Regions from separate parts of the Rhizobium acaciae genome, predicted to be linked through region 2. Evidence: predicted binding sites of a transcription regulator. Region 2 holds the regulator's gene; the other holds the start of a gene.

Region 1 (7,588 bases), on a different contig from region 2:
CGCTCCTCGAAATTCTGGTACAGGTCGATCTGCATCAAATTCCGAGAGATTTTCAGCTCCTGAAAATCCATTGCCCGGATAACATCGAAGTCCTCGATATCGGGATCGATCCTGCTGCGATCAACCAGACCAGCCTGACGCGCGACCGTGGCAGCAAATTACTGGAAGACAATGATTTCTGTCTCCTGCGCGTCCCATCGGCAATCATGCCAGAGGCCACGAATATTCTCATCAATCCGCGTCATCCGGACGCGTCGCGCCTGGCAATCGAAAAAACGATCCGTTATCCTTTCGACAGCCGGCTATTGCGCTGAGGAAAAGCAGAGTTTCCGATCAAGAGCGCCGATTGGCTTAACACCCGCAAGCAGTGCCCTCGCCTCTTCCTCATCTCGTTTGATCTGGGCGACGAGCGGATCGAGGCCGTCGAATTTCAGCTCAGGGCGGAGATAGCCGAAGAACGAGACGGAGCAGAGCTGGCCATAGAGATCGCCGCTGAAATCGAAAAGATAGGTTTCGAGCAGCGGTGCGCCGTTTTCCGTCACCGTCGGGCGGCGACCGTAGCTTGCGACGGCATCGTGGAGCGTGCCGTCCTGGCGACGGAAGCGGACGGCGTAGATGCCGGCGGCAAGATCGACCTCCGGTGGCAGGCGCATGTTGGCCGTGGGAAAACCCAGCTGCCGGCCGAGCTTTTCGCCATCGATCACCTCGGCTTCCACCGTATAGCGGTAACCGAGCATGCCGGCGACTTCGCTGACATTGCCCTCCTTCAGCAGCGCGCGGATATGGCTCGAAGAGACGACATCGGCGTTTTCGTCGCGAAAGGCATCGATCAGGGTGACGCCGAAGCCATAGGTATGGCCGGCATTCATCAGGAAAGCCGGACCGCCCTCGCGGCCGCGGCCAAAATGGAAATCGAAGCCGGTGACGACTTCGGAGGCGCCGAGCCAATCCTTCAGGATCGAATGGATGAAATCATCGGCCGAGCGCTGCGAAAATTCGTAATCGAAGGGATATTCGATGACGGCGCTGAAACCCAGCGTTTCCAGGATCCGGGCCTTCAACGGCGCCGGCGTCAGGCGAAAGACCGGTGTCTGCGGTCGGAAGACCGTGCGCGGATGCGGCTCGAAGGTCAGCACCAAAGCGGGGATACCGCGCGTCTTGGAGATCTCCAGCGCCCGGCTCAACACCGATTGATGGCCGCGGTGCACGCCATCGAAATTGCCGATGGCAATGACGCCGCCCTTCAGATGGGGGGGTAGGGGTTCGCGGGTTTCATTGCGGTGGAAGACGGTCATCGGCTGGCTTCTCTTCATGCAAGGCGTGTCTTCATGCAAGGCGGGGCATCCACCACTTCGGCGCGGCGTTTTCCCGTTCGAGATAGGCGTTGAGGATCGCCTCGTCGGTCTCGCCGTTGAGAGTATATTCCTTAGCGTGGATACCGCCGCTGATGTAGAGGAGGTCGAGGCCGTAATTCAAGGCGCCGCGCACATCGGTCGGCATGCCGTCGCCGATCGCCAGCACGCGGTCGACCGGGAAATCGCCGCGAAGCTCGCGGGCAGCCGCTAGCGTCGCCTCGTAGATCGGCCGGTGCGGCTTGCCGGCGATGCGGGTTTTTCCGCCAAGCTGCTCATAATAGGCGGCCATGGCGCCGGCGCAGGGGATGATGCGATGGCCGCGCTCGACAATGAGGTCGGGATTGGCGCAGATCATCGGCACGTCGCGGGCTTTGAAATCGAGAAGCATGTCGGTGTAATCCTCCGGCTTCTCGGTCTCGTCGTCGAAAAAGCCGGTGCAGACCAGCGATTGCGCTTCGCCCGCCGGCCGGCGCTCGACGCCAATGCCTTCGAGCAGCGCCTTGTCGCGCTCGGGGCCGAGCAGGAAGACGGTCTTCGGCCCTTCTGCGATCAAACCGCGCGTGACGTCGCCAGAGGTGACGATCCTGTCATAGGCGCTGTCGGGAACGCCGATCTGGCGCAGCTGCTCGACCACCTGCCAGGAAAGGCGCGGCGAATTGGTGATGAGGACGACGGCGAGGCCGCTGTCGCCTGCCGCTTCAAGGGCTGCGGCCGCCTTCGGGAACGGATCGACGCCGTTGTGAACGACGCCCCAGACATCGCAGAGCACCACATCATAGTGACCTGATATCTCCGAGAAGTTTTCTATCCGCTTGGCCATTCCGATTTCCCAATTTGCTTCAGTCACCGGTGACATTGCAAAGGCGCAAGGCGATGGCAAGGCATTTTCTTCGCTGCCGGGCCGATGCGAAGAACTCGAACGGCGGTCCGGCAGAGCAGAAGGGCAAAGGGTTTTGACGATTATCGTCAAGCGGCAGATCGCCGACGGCGGACGAGTTCGGCAAAGTTCGGCAGCACCCGGGTTTCGGCCGCAATCTTCGACTATTCTCCGGCCTCTTCACAATTCCGGCACAAAAATTCGTGATTGCTCTCATTGACTCCTCTCGGAGCCATCCCTAAATGCTCGTCGCTAGCACTCACCGCAAGGGAGTGCTAACATCTATCCATGTGGGCCACTCCGGTCCGCGAATGTCATTCGATCGAGGGATTAGACAATGGCAAGCACCAACTTCCGCCCCCTTCACGACCGCGTCGTTGTTCGCCGCGTTGAGTCCGAAGCCAAGACCAAGGGCGGCATCATCATTCCCGATACCGCCAAGGAAAAGCCGCAGGAAGGCGAAATCGTCGCCGTCGGCTCCGGCGCGCGCGATGAGTCCGGCAAGGTCGTCGCACTCGACGTCAAGGCTGGCGACCGCATCCTGTTCGGCAAGTGGTCCGGCACCGAAGTCAAGATCGACGGCGAAGACCTTCTGATCATGAAGGAAGCCGACATCATGGGCATCATCGGCTGATCGGCCGACCTGCTTTCCCGAAATGGCTGACGGGCCTTTTGCCCGAACAACTCGAATTCAGGAGTTAAGAATATGGCATCTAAAGAAATCAAGTTTGGCCGCACCGCGCGCGAAAAGATGCTGCGCGGCGTCGACATTCTCGCCGATGCAGTCAAGGTCACGCTCGGCCCGAAGGGCCGTAACGTCATCATCGACAAGTCCTTCGGCGCTCCGCGCATCACCAAGGACGGCGTTTCGGTCGCCAAGGAAATCGAACTCGAAGACAAGTTCGAAAACATGGGCGCACAGATGGTCCGCGAAGTTGCTTCGAAGACCAACGACATCGCCGGCGACGGCACCACGACGGCTACCGTTCTTGCCCAGGCGATCGTTCGCGAAGGCAACAAGGCCGTTGCAGCCGGCATGAACCCGATGGACCTGAAGCGCGGCATCGACCTCGCTGTCGCTGACGTCGTGAAGGATCTCCAGGCCAAGGCCAAGAAGATCTCGACTTCGGAAGAAGTCGCCCAGGTCGGCACGATCTCCGCAAATGGCGACAAGCAGGTCGGTCTCGACATTGCTGAAGCCATGCAGAAGGTCGGCAACGAAGGCGTCATCACGGTTGAAGAAGCCAAGACTGCCGAAACCGAACTCGAAGTCGTCGAAGGCATGCAGTTCGACCGTGGCTACCTCAGCCCCTACTTCGTGACCAACCCGGAAAAGATGATCGCCGACCTCGAAGACGTCTTCATTCTCCTTCACGAGAAGAAGCTCTCGAACCTGCAGTCGATGCTCCCGGTTCTCGAAGCCGTCGTTCAGACCGGCAAGCCGCTCCTCATCGTCGCTGAAGACGTCGAAGGCGAAGCCTTGGCAACGCTCGTCGTCAACAAGCTGCGCGGTGGCCTGAAGATTGCTGCCGTCAAGGCTCCTGGCTTCGGCGACCGCCGCAAGGCCATGCTCGAAGACATCGCCATCCTGACGGGCGGCACTGTCATCTCCGAAGATCTCGGCATCAAGCTCGAATCCGTCACGCTCGACATGCTCGGCCGTGCCAAGAAGGTTTCGATCTCCAAGGAAAACACCACGATCGTCGACGGTTCGGGCGCCAAGACCGACATCGAAGGCCGTGTTGCCCAGATCAAGGCCCAGATCGAAGAAACCACCTCCGACTACGACCGCGAGAAGCTGCAGGAACGTCTTGCCAAGCTCGCCGGCGGCGTTGCCGTCATCCGCGTCGGCGGCTCGACGGAAGTCGAAGTGAAGGAAAAGAAGGACCGCATCGACGACGCGCTCAACGCGACCCGCGCTGCCGTTCAGGAAGGTATCGTCCCCGGCGGCGGTATCGCTCTGCTCCGCTCCTCCACGAAGATCACCGTCAAAGGTGCAAACGACGACCAGGAAGCCGGCATCAACATCGTTCGCCGCGCCCTGCAGTCGCTCGTTCGTCAGATCGCTGAAAACGCAGGCGACGAAGCCTCGATCGTTGTCGGCAAGGTCCTCGACAAGAACGAAGACAACTTCGGCTACAACGCCCAGACGTCTGAATATGGCGACATGATCGCCATGGGTATCGTCGATCCGCTCAAGGTCGTTCGCACGGCGCTGCAGAACGCTGCTTCTGTCGCATCGCTGCTGATCACCACCGAAGCCATGATCGCCGAACTGCCGAAGAAAGAATCGGCTGGCGGCGGCATGCCGGGCGGCATGGGTGGAATGGGCGGAATGGACATGATGTGATCGGCGAAAGCCATCACTGACCACCATTCCGGCATCCGGAATAGGAAGGGCGGCCCTCGGGTCGCCCTTTTCTTTTGAGCAAAGCGATTCGCGGCAGGCCCGATTGACATAGCCGATGAAACGATTACCCGGCTCTCTACTGCAGCCCCAGGCGCGAAGCTTGCGCCAGGCTTGCGTTGCCCGCGTCTTTCTCAGCCCACCGACATGCGAGAGATCACAGCGTTACGACAAGATTTCCGGGCTCACGCGGAATGAAAACGCTTCCAAAGCCCTCAAAGGACGATCTTTCGATGCTGTTTCTCGCGAAATCGCACGCAAATGCAGGGATCTCACGAAATGAGGCCGATCCGAATACCCCTTAAAAAGCCGTTGCCGTTTGTCCAAAAGCCCCTATAAATCCGCGCTGCAATTAAAGCGCGCCCGGCGATAGTTTTTCGTCAATAGACGAGGCCGGAGCGCGGAAGGCGATACGTGAACGTTCGGCTTCGAGGGGCTCCTGTTACGGAGGCCAGATGGCCGTGGCAATAATCGCCGGATGAAGCGCGGGCATCATGCCCGCTGCTGCGTGATCCTGTTTCTTTGTGTTTGCCGAGCGTGCGACGGGAGCCGCATCCGAACGGGAGAACGCCTTGTTTAAGATCGCCAGAGCCAATGCAGCCGTACCTTTGACGCCCGGCTCGTTTGATGACGCCAATCAAAATCACGAGATGTTGGCGCAGTTTTCCGTTTCCGAAGCCTGGACTGGAGATTTTTCGAGCGGCATGCTCCGTCTCGGCGAGTGGAGCGCGATGCTGCACGGCCTCGCCGCACGGGAATGCGGACTTTTAAGCTTGATCCGCTGCTATGATGCCAAGGACCGCAGCCACATATTGGAGCTGTTCGAGCAGGCGGCGACGCTCTGCTCCTCCTTCTGTTTTTCGACGACGATCATTATGCCGAACGGCTTTCGCCAGCCGCTCTTCTGCATGGGCGAGTCTAACGGTCTGGAAGAAAAATTCAGCGGCAGCATGGTCGGCGTCTTCGTCTTTCCGCGCTTCAAGCTGGAAGGCGCAAAGCAGATCACAAGTCGGCGATAGGCCGGAAATCAAGATAAAAGGCCGCCTCGAGGGCGGCCTTCGTGCTTTCCGGCGATCCGTTCGCTACTCCGGCTTGACCGGTATGTTGAGGCCCCTGGCACTTGCCGGACGAGCGATGCAGCGCTCCAGCCAATCCGAGACGGCGGGAAATTTCGCGTATTCGAGAACCTCGCGGCCGCCATAGAAAATATCGGCACCGCGAACCCAGGTGAAGGTGGTGATGTCGGCGATCGTGTACTGATCGCCCATGATCCACTGACGGCCCTTCAACCGGTCTTCAAGCACCCCGAGCAGGCGCTTGGATTCATCGCGATAACGCTCCACCGGGTAAGAGTTGTTGGCGACCTTGTCGGCGGCGAATTTGTAGAAATGTCCGAACTGGCCGAACATCGGGCCGATGCCCGCCATCTGGAAAAACACCCACTGGATGGTTTCGTAGCGGCCGGCGGCATCGGCAGGGATGAGCTTGCCGGTTTTTTCGGCGAGATAAAGCAGGATGGCGCCGGATTCGAAAAGGCCGATCGGCTTTCCGTCCGGACCGTTCGGATCGATGATCGCCGGAATGCGGCCGTTCGGGTTGAGAGATTCGAATTCCGTCGACTTCTGCTCGTTGGCGGCGAAGGAAACATAGTGCGGCTCATAGGCGAGGCCGAGCTCTTCGAGAGCGACGGAGACCTTCACCCCATTCGGCGTCTGCAGGGAATAGAGCTGGATGATGTCGGGATTTTTCGCCGGCCAGCGCGTCGTGATCGGAAATGCGGAAAGATCTGCCATCGGATTCTCCATGTTGGGCGCCGACCATAAAAACCGGGCTCGGCAAAGGCAAGCAGGGGCAGCGGTAAAGAGATCGTTCGACATTAGTGAACGAAGTGTCCGCTTCCGTTTACCTTTCCACAACGCAAGAAAAAAGCGACATAGAGGCATCCGAGGTCGAACCGGTGCCGGGGCACCAAGATCTCCAAAGTCCTTGAAACGGAGACAACGTCCATGTCGAACAACGTCATCATCCTGATTGCCCGTATCCTGCTTTCCTTCATGTTCATCTTCGCCGGCTTCGGCAAGGTGACCGATCCGGCCTCGACCGCCGGCATGATCGCCGGTGCCGGCCTTCCGGCTTCCACCGCGCTCGCCTATCTCGCCGGCCTCTTCGAACTCGCAACCGGCATTGCCGTGCTCGTCGGCTTCCAGGTCCGCATCGTCGGCTGGCTGCTCGCCGTCTTCTGTGTTTTCACCGGCCTCGTCTTCCACCTTGCGCCGGTCAACGTTCCGGATTTCCCGGCTGCCGCTAACGGCTGGATCAACGGCCTGAACTTCGTCAATCTCATGAAGAACATCACGCTCGCCGGCGCCTATATCATGCTCGCCACCAATGGCGCAGGCGCCTACTCGCTCGACGCCCGCCGCGGTGCCTACGCAGCCGCCTGACACCAGCAGACATCCTTCCGGACATACAGAACCCGCCGTCATCCGACGGCGGGTTTTTCTATGCCTTTATGACTGAGATCAGAGGGCGGCACGCACCGCGTCGATGATCGCCTGCACAGCGGGCTCGCCGGCATGGCTCTCCTTGCGGGCGCGCACCAGGCAGGCCTGCGAATGCAGGATGACACCGTCCTGGAGCACCTTCAGGTGGTTGGCGCGCAGCGTCGAGCCGGTGGAGGTGATATCGACGATGATATCGGCCGAGCCGGAGGCGGGAGCGCCCTCGGTGGCGCCCAGGCTTTCGACGATGCGATAAAGCTGGATGCCGTGCTGGCTCGAAAAGAATTGCTGGGTCAGCCGCCAGTATTTGGTGGCGATGGCAAGGCGCCTGGAGTGGCGGGCGCGAAAATCGGCGGCAACATCGACGAGATCGGCCATGGTGTCGACATCGAGCCAGATCTCCGGCACGGCGACGACGACATCGGCGTGGCCAAAGCCGAGGCGGGCG
Region 2 (7,588 bases):
TTTCGGCTTCGGTCGGCTTCGGGCCGCCCTTGGCGACACCGACCATGGCCGGGCGCAGCACGCGCTCGCCAATGGTGAAGCCTGCCTGCACGACCTGGACGACCGTGTTGTTGGGCACGTCGGGGTTCGGCACCTCGAACATTGCCTGATGGAAATTCGGATCGAACTTCTGGCCAACCGGCTCCAGCTTGCGAACGCCGTGGCGCTCGAGAGCCGACAGCATGGCGCGCTCGGTCATCTCGACACCCTCGATCAGCGTGCTCAGGCCGGCATCGGCCGCGGCCTTGGTCTCCGGAGGGATGGCATCGAGCGCGCGGCGCAGATTATCCGAGACGGCGAGCATGTCGCGCGCGAAACCCGCGACGGAATAGGACTTGGCATCCTTCACCTCGCGCTCGGTGCGCCGGCGCAGATTGTCCATCTCGGCAGCAAGGCGCAGATAGCGGTCGCGCAGTTCGCCGTTTTCGGCTTTCAGAAGCTCGATCGGGTCCGGCTGGGCGGGCTCTTGCTGCGCAGTTTCGTTCTCGACGTAGGCGGCAGCGTCGGCTGCGGCATCGGCCGCAGTTGCGTCAGGTCCGTTTTTCGTCGTGTCATCGGTCATGACGGTCTCCGGTTGGTGTCTTCAGATGCGCCCGATATCGAGGTTTGACCGAAAAAAATCAAGTCTGCGTGACAAAGAAGCGAAAATTCCGCGTGACTGATAGCTGCGCGTCAAAGCTGATTGCGCGAAAGGCGGGAGACGAGCTGGGCTGTATAGTCCACCATCGGCACGATGCGCGAATAATTGAGCCGCGTCGGGCCGATGACGCCGACGGCACCGACGATGCGATCATCGTCGTCACGATAGGGCGCGACGATGAGCGACGAGCCGGACAGCGAGAAGAGCTTGTTCTCCGAACCGATGAAGATGCGCACGCCCGAACCGCTTTCGGCGAGATTGAGGATCTCGATCAGGCTGTCCTTCTTCTCGAGATCGTCGAACAGCAGGCGCAGCCGGTCGAGATCCTCGGCGCCGGCGAGGCCTTCGAGCAGGTTGGCGCGGCCGCGGATGATCAGCTGCGTCGGCTTTCCCTCGTCCGGGCTGCCGGCCCAGACAGCAATGCCGCGCTCGACGAGATCGCGCGACAGGGCATCGAGTTCGTGACGGACGTCGTCTTTCAGCCGGCTTAATTGTTTGCGAAGCTCCGGCAGGGTCTGGCCGGACATATGGGCATTGAGGAAATTCGCTGCTTCCGTCAGTTGCGAGGAGGTGACGCCCGCCGGCAGCTCGATGATGCGGTTTTCCACCTGATCATGATCGCCGACGAGCACGGCCAGCGCCTTTGTCGGTTCGAGCCGGATGAACTCGACATGTTTCAGCACCGGATCGCTTTTCGAGGTGATGACGAGTCCGGCGCCGCGCGAAATGCCGGATAACATGCGGCTGGCCTCGTTCATCATCGATTCGACAGGATTGCCGCCGCTTTCGACCCGCACCTGGCGGTCGATGTTGGCGCGCTCCTCGGCCGAGAGGTCACCGACCTGCATGAAGGCATCGACGAAGAAGCGCAGGCCGATCTGGGTCGGCAACCGGCCGGCGCTGACATGCGGCGAATAGATCAGGCCCAGCTCTTCGAGATCGCTCATGACGTTGCGCACCGAGGCCGGCGACAGCGACATCGGCAGGATACGGGACAGGTTGCGCGAACCGAGCGGCTCGCCGCTTTCCAGATAACCTTCGACGATGCGACGAAAAATTTCCCTGGAGCGCTCGTCCAGCGCAGCTACGGCATCCGAAACCGTCGTCGACCTGATGCCCATGAAGCTTTCGAACCCGTGCTGATGATACTTCCTGAAAAGTAAGTCAAACTAACACCCGTGGCAAAAGGGAATTTGCAAATGAGCGCCGCCAATCGTAGAAGCGGTCAAATAAACCCCAGGAGATAAGAATGCGGCCTTCAGGCAGAAAAATCGACCAGATGCGCAAGGTCTCGTTCGAGCGCAATTTTTCCAAGCATGCGGAAGGCTCCTGCCTGGTGAAGTTCGGCGATACGCATGTGCTCTGCACGGCGAGCCTCGAAGAAAAGACGCCGCCATGGCTGCGCAATACCGGCAAGGGCTGGGTCACGGCCGAATACGGCATGCTGCCGCGGGCGACCGGCGAACGCATGAAGCGCGAAGCCGCCGCCGGCAAGCAGGGCGGCCGCACCCAGGAAATCCAGCGGCTGATCGGCCGGTCGCTGCGCGCCGTCGTCGACCTGCAGGCGCTCGGTGAACGGCAGATCACGCTGGATTGCGACGTCATCCAGGCCGATGGCGGCACGCGGACCGCCTCGATCACCGGCGGCTGGATCGCGCTTTACGACTGCCTGAAATGGATGGAAAGCCGCAACATGATCAAGGTCGATCGGGTCCTGAAGGATCATGTCGCCGCCATCTCCTGCGGTATCTTCGCCAGCCAGCCGGTGATCGATCTCGATTACCTCGAGGACTCCTCGGCCGAGACCGATGCGAACTTCGTCATGACGGGCACCGGCGGCATCGTCGAGATCCAGGGCACGGCCGAAGGCACGCCGTTCAGCGAGGGCGAATTCACCTCGCTGATGCAGCTTGCCAGAAACGGCATCGGCGAACTCGTGGCGCTACAGAAGCAAGCCGTCGAAGGATGAACCCCATGCTGGAAGGCATGTTGGAAACGGCGCTCTATGCGCGGGATCTCGATAAGGCCGAGACGTTCTACGAAGACGTTCTCGGGCTTGAAAAGATTGCCCGCGCCGCCAACAGGCATGTCTTCTTCCGCTGCGGGCCAGGCGTTCTCCTGATCTTCAACCCTAAGGAAACGGTGAAGCCGCCGGCGCCGGAAGCACTGCAGGTGCCGCCGCATGGCACGACCGGCCAGGGCCATGCCTGTTTCCGGGTGTCCGGCCGCAATATCGATGCCATGGCCGAACGGCTGACGGCGGCGGGCGTTGCGATCGAATCCGAAGTGCGCTGGCCGAACGGCGGCCGCTCGATCTATTTCCGCGATCCTGATGGCAACAGCCTGGAATGCGCGGAAGCTAAAATCTGGGGCATCGAACAGGACATCTGAATGCGCAAGCTTGAAACGAAGACCATCGTCGTCGCCAGCCACAATGCCGGTAAGATCCGTGAGATCCAGGAATTGATCGGGCCGCTCGGCTTCACCGCCAAATCGGCCGCCGAGCTGAATTTCGTCGAACCGGATGAGACGGGCACGAGCTTCGAGGAGAATGCGACGATCAAGGCGGTCGCCTCGGCCAATGCGTCAGGCATGCCGGCGCTGTCGGACGATTCCGGGCTGGTGGTCGATGCACTCGGCGGCGATCCCGGTGTCTACACCGCCAATTGGGCGGAGAGGGCAGACGGCACGCGCGATTTCGACATGGCGATGGCCAAGGTGGAAAAGGCGCTGCAGGATGCCGGCGCGACAAAGCCCGAACAGCGCAGGGCGCGGTTCATCAGCGTGCTCTGCCTCGCCTGGCCGGACGGGCACACGGAGCTGTTTCGTGGCGAGGTGGAAGGCAGCGTCGTCTGGCCGCCGCGCGGCACCCAGGGCTTCGGCTACGATCCGGTCTTCCAGCCCGAGGGCTACGACATCACCTTCGGCGAAATGAGCGGCGAGGAAAAACACGGCTGGAACGTCGGCAAGCCGCAAGCGCTGTCGCACCGGGCCCGCGCCTTCAAACTCTTTGTCGAAACCTGCCTGGAGGCATAGGGACGGTCCGTGGTCAATTTCGACACGCCAAGCACCTCGCGCGACGCGGCTCTGCTGCCAGATACCGGCGAGCCGGGCTTCGGCGTCTATGTGCATTGGCCCTTCTGCGCGGCGAAGTGTCCCTATTGCGACTTCAACAGCCATGTGCGCCACCAGCCGGTGGATCAGGAGCGCTTTACAGCAGCCTTCCTGAAGGAGATGGCGGCAGTCCGGGCGATCAGCGGCCCGAAGACGGTGACGAGCATCTTTCTCGGCGGCGGCACGCCCTCGCTGATGAAGCCGGAAACGGTTTCCGCCATTCTCGACGGCATTGCGCGGCACTGGCATGTGCCCGATGGCATCGAGATCACCATGGAGGCCAATCCTTCGAGCGTCGAGGCCGAACGGTTCCGCGGCTATCGGGCGGCCGGCGTCAATCGCGTCTCGCTCGGCGTGCAGGCGCTGAATGACCGGGACCTGAAATTCCTCGGCCGGCTGCATGATGTCGCCGACGCGCTGAAGGCGATAAGGCTGGCGCGCGACATCTTCCCGCGCATGTCCTTCGACCTGATCTATGCCCGGCCGGAGCAGACGGTCGAGGAATGGGAAAAGGAACTGAAAGAGGCGATCTCCTATGCGGTTGACCATCTTTCGCTTTATCAGCTGACCATCGAGGAAGGCACGCCCTTCTACGGCCTGCACAAGGCCGGCAAGCTGATCGTGCCGGATGGCGAGCAATCGGCATTGCTCTACGAGGCGACGCAGGAGATCACCGCGCGCGAGGGCATGCCGGCCTATGAGGTTTCCAATCATGCCCGGCCGGGGGCCGAAAGCCGGCATAACCTGACCTACTGGCGCTACGGCGATTATGCCGGCATCGGCCCGGGCGCCCATGGCCGGCTGACGCGTGGCCCGGAGAAGCTCGCGACGGCGACCGAGCGCAAGCCGGAAACCTGGCTCGATATGGTCGAGCGTGATGGGCACGGAATTCTCGACGAGGAGCGGCTCGGCTTCGAGGAACAGTCCGACGAGCTGCTGCTGATGGGGCTGCGGCTGAGAGAAGGCGTCGATCTTGCCCGCTGGCAGCAGCTTTCGGGCCGCGACCTCGACCCGAAACGCGAGGAATTCCTGCTCGAACACAAATTCATCGAGCGGATCGGCAATTCACGCCTGCGCTGCACGCCATCAGGCATGCTGATCCTCGATTCCGTCGTCGCCGATCTCGCCTGCTGACACCCATACGATGTGTGGATTTGCAGCGCGGCGGCATTGACATCACCGCCGCGCAAGAAGGCATGTCTCAGCCGTGGCTTGTCGCGCCCGTCTTGAAGAGGTTGCCGGTCGGCGTCTTCAAAAACATCTCCAGCGGAATATGCTCCTGGTGCAGGAAGCCGGTCGTCGGCAGCAGGCCGTCGCGGACCATCTCGATGACGGCGACGACGGAGGCCGACGTCGTCCAGGCGATCGCCGTGCGGCGCGCGCCGGCAATCTCGATCGGGTAGTAGGCGCGCACGAACTCCTTGCGGCGCAAGCTCCCATTCTCGGTGCCTTCGGCGGCGACATGGACATAGACGACATCGTCTTCAACCGGCGGCTTGGCATTGGTCAGGATCTCGCCGGCGAGCTTGCGCTTGTCGCGCATCAACAGCTCGTGGAAGAAGAAGTTCATCAGCTCCATATGGCCGGGATAACGCATGGTCTTGTAATCGAGATTGTCGATCTTGCCGAGCATCGTATCGCACATGGTGCCAAGGCCGCCAGACGTCGTGAAGGCTTCCAGCTTGACGCCGCCGACATAGACGGTCTCGTGCCATTCCATCGGCGAGACGAGCTTGCGCACACCGCCCTCGATGACCTCGCAGTCGTTCAGATATTCGTTGACGACGCCCTCGGGCGACCAGTTGAAGGCGTAGCCGAGCAGCCCGGTCGGATGCTGCGGCAGGGCGCCGACGCGCATGCGGATCGACCGGCAGCGATCGAAGCCGTCGGCCAGGCTTGCGCCGACGATGCCGACGAAACCCGGCGCCAGGCCGCATTGCGGCGCCATCAGGCCGCGCGCCGTCTTCGACAGCTCGATGATGAAATTGGTGGTCGGAACGTCTTCGGTCAGATCGAAATAATGGATGCCGGCAAGATGGGCGGCGCGCGCCAATTCGATGTTCAAATGATAAGGCAGGCAGGAGAGCACCGCCTCGACATTCGAGAGCAGTTCGCCGATCACTTCCGGTTCGGAGATATCGCCGGTGCGGCACTTGAAGGGAACGTCGCTCAGCGGCAATTGCGCGTCGACGCCGATGACCTCGAAGCCGCCTTCATGCAACAGCGTCGCCGCCAGCCGTCCGACCTTGCCCAGGCCGAGAACGGCGATCTTTTCGAAACTCATTCATTCCTCCCACGCGCCGTTTTGGCGCTTCAGTCTTGACATGCACGTAATGCGCGGGAGGTATAGAATAAAAAACTTATAAAGGAAAACGGCCGGAATCGCTTCCAGCCGTGGATTTTTCGGAAGAACCCGTCGATTATTCGTTGATCAGGCGCTTCAGAAGCTCGACTTCGTGCGAAAGCTTGGTGTCTCCCGAAATCAGCTCTTCGATCTTGCGCACAGCATGCAGCACGGTCGTATGATCGCGCCCGCCGAACCGGCGGCCGATCTCCGGGAAGGAGCGCGGCGTCAGCGTCTTCGACAGATACATGGCGATCTGGCGCGGCTTGACGATGACGCGGGTGCGGCGGTTCGACACCAGTTCCTGGCGCGAGACATTGTAATGCCTTGCGACGATGCGCTGGATATCCTCGATGCGCACACGACGGGGCTCGCCGGAGCCGACCAGATGGGCGAGCAGTTCGTCGACGCGTTCGATCGACAGGTTCGGCTCGAAGGAGCGGCGGAAGACCAGCTGGTTGAAGGCGCCTTCGAGTTCGCGGCCGCTGGCCGTGACGTTGCGGGCGACGTGCTGGAGCAGTTCGGCCGGAATTTCGAGCGACGGATCTTCGAGCCGGGCGACAGCCAGGCGACGCTTGAGGATTTCGAGACGCATCTCGTAATCCGGCGCGTCGAATTCGATCGCGACACCGCCCTGCAGCCGCGAGCGAACGCGGGGGTCGAGCGACTCCAGCTCCCAGGGCGCACGGTCGGCGGCAACGACGACCTGCTTGGCGCTGTCGAGCAGCATGTTCAGGAGATGGCAGAATTCATGCTGGATCATCTTGCCCTGCAGGAACTGCATGTCGTCGATGATCAGGAGATCGATGTTGCGCAGCGAATCCTTCAGCGTCAGCGCATCATTGTCGCGGATCGCGGTGGCGAAACGCCACATGAAATATTCGGCCGTCAGATAGACGACGCGCAGAGCCCGCGGGTTCTGCACTGCCGCATTGGCGACAGCCTGCAGCAGGTGGGTCTTGCCGAGGCCGACGGTCGAATGGATGAAGAGCGGGTTGAAGCGCACGGCGCCCTGACCGGCTTCCGCGATGGTCTTTGCCGCCGCAAGTGCGACCCGGTTCGAGCTGCCTTCGACGAAGGTGTCGAAGGTAAAGCGGCTATCGAGCGGCGAACCGAAGAGCGGCGAGCCGAAGCTTGCTGGCCTTGCGGCGGCAACAGCCGAAACCGCCTGCTGGACGGCCTGACCGGCCGGCTGCGCGCTTGTCGGGCGGCGCATCTGCGTGGGGGCGGCTGGTTCCGGCGCGACCGCCTCATCTAGCGCCTTGGTGCCGTGGCGCGTTGCCGTACGCACCAGGACTTCGATTTTCAGAATTTCCGGATCCTCGGCCTGGAACAGACCGGTGATGAGATCGAGATAACGATTGTTGATCCACGACTTCAGGAAGGTCGTGGGAACCGAAAGGCGAACCACGCTCTTCGATACCGAATGCAGCTTCAGCCTGGCAAACCAG

The links. The regulator HrcA, encoded in region 2, represses chaperone genes, less so after heat shock. The targets are predictions, from matches to a motif close to GTTAGCACTCNCNNNNNGNGAGTGCTAAC.
Region 1: a site for HrcA is predicted at 2,484-2,512, ahead of groES (co-chaperone GroES). Genes of this name have one in related genera too.

What each region holds. Positions count from the first base shown of each region.
Region 1 covers NZ_JAPCZO010000005.1:89,041-96,628, reverse strand. The annotation lists gene OLZ32_RS09725 (RES family NAD+ phosphorylase) at 1-314, shown strand, start outside; gene OLZ32_RS09720 (bifunctional riboflavin kinase/FAD synthetase) at 303-1,295, opposite strand; gene OLZ32_RS09715 (TIGR01459 family HAD-type hydrolase) at 1,327-2,175, opposite strand; gene OLZ32_RS09710 (hypothetical protein) at 2,168-2,452, shown strand; gene groES (co-chaperone GroES) at 2,570-2,866, shown strand; gene groL (chaperonin GroEL) at 2,939-4,582, shown strand; gene OLZ32_RS09695 (hypothetical protein) at 5,212-5,658, shown strand; gene OLZ32_RS09690 (glutathione binding-like protein) at 5,722-6,432, opposite strand; gene OLZ32_RS09685 (DoxX family protein) at 6,646-7,083, shown strand; gene hisG (ATP phosphoribosyltransferase) at 7,162-7,588, opposite strand, start outside.
Region 2 covers NZ_JAPCZO010000008.1:62,603-70,190, forward strand. The annotation lists gene grpE (nucleotide exchange factor GrpE) at 1-601, opposite strand, end outside; gene hrcA (heat-inducible transcriptional repressor HrcA) at 712-1,800, opposite strand; gene rph (ribonuclease PH) at 1,929-2,648, shown strand; gene OLZ32_RS14430 (VOC family protein) at 2,645-3,070, shown strand; gene rdgB (RdgB/HAM1 family non-canonical purine NTP pyrophosphatase) at 3,071-3,715, shown strand; gene hemW (radical SAM family heme chaperone HemW) at 3,725-4,927, shown strand; gene OLZ32_RS14445 (saccharopine dehydrogenase family protein) at 4,995-6,077, opposite strand; gene dnaA (chromosomal replication initiator protein DnaA) at 6,214-7,588, opposite strand, start outside.